Linked DNA regions of Candidatus Ruthia magnifica str. Cm (Calyptogena magnifica). Each later gene encodes a partner of the first gene's protein in a complex. Links are inferred from orthologs where the notes say so. Each region holds a gene or a part of one and is shown in the gene's direction. Other genes may lie near its edges.

Region 1 (3,133 bases):
AGCCAGTGTGATTGTTGAAATCCTCAATGAAGATGGTTCAATGGCTCGACGTGATGATTTAGAAATTTTTGCCAAAAAACACGACATTAAATTAGGTACGATTGAAGATTTAATTTCTTATCGAGTTGAAAACGAAAAAACCATCGAACGTATTAATGAACGTGAATTTAAAACTGAATTTGCCATTTTTAGATTAATTTCATTTCTTGATAGTATTCACAATGAAACTCACTTAGCCTTGATTAAAGGAAAAATTAGCAGTAATACTGATACTTGCGTGCGTGTACACATGGAAGATGCTTTTAAGGATGTGTTACAAGAAAAGTCAAACAGTTTTAGCGTTATCGCTGCATTAAAGTACATTGCTAAATTAGATAGTGGTGTTTTATTGCTACTTAGAATGCAAACCGACCAAAGTATTTTAGAAAATATTGACAACGTTAATGGCAATATTCGTGATGATATCAAAACATATGGCGTTGGTGCACAAATCTTATCTGACCTTGGCATTAAAAGAATGAAAATTTTAGGCAGTCATAGAAAGCTTTATGGCTTAAAAGGCTTTGGTTTAGAAGTAACTGAATACATAGACACCAGCAAGTAAAGGAATAATAATGAAATTTAAATTTAATAAAAACGGAAATAACAATTTTCTTGCAAAAGCAAAAGTTGCGATTATCGTGGGTTATTTTTACCAAGATATTGGTGACAAGCTATTATCAGCAGCACAAGAAACCTTAGCTAAATATGGCATTAATGCCAATAATATCAATGTGTTTTACGTCCCTGGTGCATTTGAAATTCCGTTATTGGCTAAAAAATTAGCAAGTCAAAAACTAAGTAACAAAAATTTATACGATGGTATTGTGGCTTTAGGTGCAATTATCAATGGTGAAACCCCGCATTTTGAGTTTGTTTGTAACGAATGTGCTCGTGGCGTGTCAGATGTTTCTTATCAATATGAAATCCCCACTGCTTTTGGTATACTTACTACAAATAACATGGAGCAAACCATCGGTAGAGCTGGTGGTTATAAGGGTAACAAAGGTGAAAAGGCAACCATGGCAATGATTGAAATGCTCTATTTAATGCAACAAGTAGACACTCAAACTTTTTAACCATGACCTTTAAAACCTCAAAGCAACGCTCTCGAGAGCGCGTAGTACAAGCTCTATATCAATATCTAGTATCAGGTGGAGAAATATTGCAAATTGAACAACAATTTTTAAACCAAAAACAAGGCAAAATCTCAAAAGCTTTCTTTTCAAATTTATTCATCAATATTCTAAAAAATAAATCTTTACTAGATGAGATTATCGCACCTACCATTAACCGAGAAACTGAACAACTAGGCGCTGTTGAACACGCTATTTTATATCTAGGCGCTTTTGAGCTCAAATTTAGCCCAGGAGTGCCTTATAAAATCGTGATTAATGAATCACTTGAATTGGCAAAACTGTACGGTGCAGAGGGTGCGCATAAACTTATTAACGTTTCATTGGACAAACTGGCTCAAACACTACAACCTAGAATAGACGAATAGATACTCAAAGGTTATACTTTGATATCTTAGTTAATAGGCTTTACAATAAAGAACCTAGTTTTAGATTGATAATCTCCTAACAGCACTTGTTAGATATTAATATGTATACTTTCTTATCTTTTTTGATATATCTATAAATCCTGAGTAAGCCGTATTTGAAAGAAATACTATTTTTTTGATGTTAAGTGGATAAATCATTTTTGTTAAACTTATTTAAAATACTTTTGGATGTATGAGGTACCTGTAAACCATGTTGTTTACTAATCCTAATCATGTACCAGTAGAACAACCTTGAGTTGCCAAAACTTTATGTTGATTATCGATATTTAGATGATCCTCACCTTTTTAAATTTAAAGCTTAATTTGCATAAATATATTATTATGTTATAATATAAATTGAATTAATTAAATGGAGATATGACAATGAAAAAGATTTTTACAATAGTGCTATTGACATCCACTTTAAGTGCGAATGCATTTTGGAGTAGCAACAATACCCCATGGGGTAATGGTTACAACAATTATAACGCTTATGGCTATCAAGAAGATAATGGCATATTTGGCTACAACCCATATGATTTTTGGGATCCTCGTTGGTATGCAGAAGAAATGGGTAATATGTTTGATGAATTTGATAATAACGGTTGGAACAACAACAACTATTATGGTTATGGTCGTAATGGTTATGGTCGTAATGGTTATGGTTTCGCACCTAATGGTTATGTAAATACCCCATGGGGACCTGGTGTTGCACCTGAAATGACTATGCCAGTAGTACCAATAGCAAGATAGTATAAAAGTTATGGTTAAAATCAGGCATTAGGTTTTTAATGACGATTGATTAATAATTAAGGAGTGAGAAAATAATGACAGTTTTCTTGCTAACATTGAAACTTAATGCTACTGCAAATTGGGGTATTAATTGGAATAGTAATATTCCTATAAATTTTGGAAACAACACACCCTGGAACGGCAATAGTTTTAACAATCCCGTTGAAGTAATGAATAACAAACCTTTGGAATTATGTCTACAACCAAGAAATTACAGTAATCGTTGAAACAGAAAGTGACGAGCCTTTCAGCATCAATTTCATAGTAAAACTGGCTATACCGGTTTTTTATTGTCTAATTTGCCCAAAACATTATGTTTATTAATATTAGCTTAGAATAATAAAAAATGGATATAAATTGTTTATTTTGTCAATTGAGTGAAGAAAGAATTATTGGACAATGTGATTTAACCATTACGTTTTTAGACTCTTATCCTGTTTCTCCTGGACATACGTTGATTGTCCCTAAAAGACATGTTGCTACTTATTTTGATATTACCGAACAAGAGCAAAATGCAATTGCCAAAGCCATTCAAAAATCAAAATTGATTCTTGATGAGGAGTTTTCTCCAGATGGTTTTAACATTGGTATGAATAATGGTGAAGTAGCTGGGCAAAGTATTATGCATTTACATGTGCACATGATTCCTAGATATAAAAATGATGTTAAAAATCCTAAAGGTGGTGTGCGCTGGGTGATTTCAAATAAAGCTGATTATTGGAGTAATTCAGATAAATAACACATCCTTTTTTAAAAAGG
Region 2 (3,241 bases), 360 kb from region 1 along the record:
AGTTTCAACGCCTGAAAATTATATGGGCGATGTAATAGGCGATATTAATAGGCGTCGTGGTATTGTTAGTGCGATGGAAGATACACCTACAGGTAAGCAAATTAAGGCAGAAGTCCCTTTAATAGAAATGTTTGGTTATGCTAATGATTTGCGTTCAATGACACAGGGCCGGGCAAGCTATTCAATGGAATTTAAAAAATATACAGCAGCGCCAAAAAACGTGGCTGATGAAGTGATTGAAAAATTAAATAAGTAAGGAGTATAAAATGTCAAAAGAAAAATTCGAAAGAACTAAGCCACACGTCAACGTTGGAACAATCGGTCACGTTGACCACGGTAAAACTACACTCACAGCCGCTATCACTAAAATCATGTCAGAAGCACGCGGTGGTGAGTTCAAAGATTATGCAGATATTGATAATGCGCCTGAAGAAAGAGAACGTGGTATTACTATTTCAACAGCCCACGTTGAGTATGAAAGTGAAGCTCGTCATTATGCACATGTTGACTGTCCAGGACATGCCGACTACATTAAAAACATGATCACAGGTGCTGCCCAAATGGACGGCGCTATTATTGTCATCGCTGCCACAGATGGTCCAATGGCTCAAACTCGTGAACACATCTTATTGTCTAAACAGGTAGGTGTACCTTACATCGTTGTTTACATGAATAAAGCTGATATGGTTGATGATGAAGAATTGGTTGAATTGGTTGAACTAGAAATCCGTGAGTTATTGGATGAATATGATTTCCCAGGTGATGACACTCCAATTATCTTTGGTTCAGCCCTTAAAGCTTTAGAAGGCGACATGTCAGATATTGGCATGTCTTCTATTATTAAATTAGTAAAAGCATTAGACACTTACATTCCAACCCCTAAACGTGATACAGACAAGTCATTCTTAATGCCAATTGAGGACGTATTCTCAATCTCAGGTCGTGGCACTGTAGTGACAGGCCGTATTGAAGCAGGTATTGTTTATGTCGGTGATGAGTTAGAAATCGTTGGTATTAAAGACACACAAACCACTACTTGTACAGGTGTTGAAATGTTTAGAAAGTTACTTGATTCAGGCGAAGCAGGTGACAACGTGGGTGTTTTACTTCGTGGTACCAAACGTGAAGAGGTTGAACGCGGTCAAGTATTAGCCAAGCCAGGTTCAATTAAGCCACATTCAAAGTTTGAAGCAGAAGTTTATATTTTAAGCAAAGATGAAGGTGGTCGTCATACCCCGTTCTTTAACAACTACCGTCCACAGTTCTATTTTAGAACAACAGATGTTACAGGTGCTTGTCAGCTACCTGATGGTGTAGAGATGGTTATGCCAGGTGATAACGTGAAAATGCAAGTAGAGTTATTATCACCAATTGCTATGGAAGATGGTTTAAGGTTTGCTATTAGAGAAGGCGGTCGCACAGTGGGTGCGGGTGTGGTTTCTAAGGTAACGGATTAAATTAGTTAATTAAGGCGTAAGGTTTATTGTATAATCTTTCGTTTTTCGTTTTAGAAATTTGCAACGTAAATAGACAGGATATAAAGGCACATGAGCAATCAAAATATTAGAATTAAATTAAAAGCGTTTGATCATCGTTTAATCGACAAGTCAGCGCTTGAAATTGTGGAAACAGCTAAGCGCACAGGTGCCAGTGTTAGAGGTCCAATTCCTCTACCTACTAAGAAGGAGCGTTTCACTGTATTGACCTCTCCTCACGTTAATAAGAAGGCAAGAGATCAATACGAATTAAGAACTTACGTTAGATTAATGGATGTTATTAGTCCAACAGATAAAACAGTAGATGCACTCATGAAGCTAGATTTAGCAGCTGGTGTTGATGTTGCAATTAAGCTTAATTAAACACAAAAGTAAGTAAATAATTTAGGAATAAGATCATGGCAATGGGTTTAGTAGGACAAAAAATAGGAATGACGCGCTTGATAAGCGATGACGGTTCTATCACGCCAGTGAGTGTAATTAAAATTGAACTTAATCGTATTGTTCAAACAAAAACGGTTGATACAAATGGCTATAGTGCTATCCAAGTAACAACAGGAGTGAAAGTAAATAAAAAAGGCGAAGCTAAAGTGCATCGCGTACCTGCTGCAATTAAAGGTCATTACGCTAAAACCTCTCAAGAAATTGGTTTGGGACTTTGGGAATTTAGAGTAGAGGCTGATGAAATAACCGATGCAACAAGTGTTGATATTTCATTATTTAGCGCTGGTCACTATGTTAATGTTGTTGGTAGATCTAAAGGAAAAGGGTTTCAAGGTGGTGTAAAACGCCATAATTTCCAAATGCAAGATGCCACTCATGGCAACTCAATTTCTCACCGTGCTATTGGTTCTACAGGACAATGTCAAGAACCGGGCCGTGTATTTAAAGGTAAGAAAATGGCTGGTCATATGGGTAATGAGCAAGTAACTCAAGAGTGCTTAAAGATTGTTAAAGTGGACAGTGAAAGAAATATCATTTTTGTTAAAGGTTCAATTCCTGGTGCAACTAAAGGCTTTGTTAAAATTTCTTTATCATCTAAGAAAAATAAAATTAATCAAGAAGTTAGTAAAAATATTCAAAATCAGGCAACTAATGAAGTTGTTTTAAACTGAACAAGCGTAAGGGCTTAAGATGAAATTTAAAGTATTAAATATAAGTACAAATAAGTCAAGTACCATTGAGGTGGCTGATACTGTTTTTGCAAGAGGTTTTAATCAAGCACTGGTTCACCAAGTGACTACGGCTTACATGTCTGGCGGTCGTCAAGGTTCCAAAGCACAAAAAAATCGTTCTACTGTTAGTGGCGGTAGTAAGAGACCTTGGGCGCAAAAAGGTACAGGTCGTGCTCGTGCTGGTACTACTCGTGGCCCTATTTGGCGTTCAGGTGGCGTGACATTTTCAGCTGCACCAAGAGGTTATGCGCAAAAGGTTAATAAAAAAATGTATAAGGGTGCAATTAGTGTTATTTTTTCTGAACTTGCTCGCTCTGAACGTTTAAAAGTGGTGTCAGAATTTAACATTAAAGAGATTAAAACTAAAAATATCACCGCATTACTCAAGGCACTTAATGTTAAAGATGTTTTACTAATGACTGATGAGCTAGATGAGAATTTATATTTATCTTCTCGTAATTTATATCATGTTGGTGTTTGTGATATACAAAGTATTGATCCAGTTAGCTTGATTGGTTATGATAATGTTGTGGTAACTGAAATAGCATTGAAGAAAATTGAGGCAATGTT

Evidence for each region.
Region 2: the proteins of nusB (region 1) and rpsJ are in contact, whole or in part, in a solved structure (PDB 3D3B), measured with the Escherichia coli proteins. The link is inferred for Candidatus Ruthia magnifica str. Cm (Calyptogena magnifica) from one-to-one orthologs.

The regions. Positions count from the first base shown.
Region 1 is NC_008610.1:552,232-555,364, forward strand. What follows is about bases 38-2,831. They hold nusB (transcription antitermination factor NusB), read left to right. Parts: upstream 38-1,120; coding sequence 1,121-1,543; downstream 1,544-2,831. Other genes in these bases: ribB (3,4-dihydroxy-2-butanone-4-phosphate synthase), read left to right, coding at 38-604; ribH (6,7-dimethyl-8-ribityllumazine synthase), read left to right, coding at 615-1,118; RMAG_RS02540 (hypothetical protein), read left to right, coding at 1,967-2,335; RMAG_RS02550 (HIT family protein), read left to right, coding at 2,721-2,831. Outside these bases: more of ribB, read left to right, coding at 1-37; more of RMAG_RS02550, read left to right, coding at 2,832-3,113; ssb (single-stranded DNA-binding protein), read right to left, coding at 3,125-3,133. UniProt on the Escherichia coli protein: Part of the processive rRNA transcription and antitermination complex (rrnTAC). The complex forms an RNA-chaperone ring around the RNA exit tunnel of RNA polymerase (RNAP).
Region 2 is NC_008610.1:190,054-193,294, forward strand. Bases 302-3,203 are described here. They hold rpsJ (30S ribosomal protein S10), read left to right. Parts: upstream 302-1,547; coding sequence 1,548-1,859; downstream 1,860-3,203. Other genes in these bases: tuf (elongation factor Tu), read left to right, coding at 302-1,457; rplC (50S ribosomal protein L3), read left to right, coding at 1,895-2,611; rplD (50S ribosomal protein L4), read left to right, coding at 2,631-3,203. Outside these bases: fusA (elongation factor G), read left to right, coding at 1-256; more of tuf, read left to right, coding at 267-301; more of rplD, read left to right, coding at 3,204-3,241. UniProt on the Escherichia coli protein: Involved in the binding of tRNA to the ribosomes. Part of the processive rRNA transcription and antitermination complex (rrnTAC). The complex forms an RNA-chaperone ring around the RNA exit tunnel of RNA polymerase (RNAP).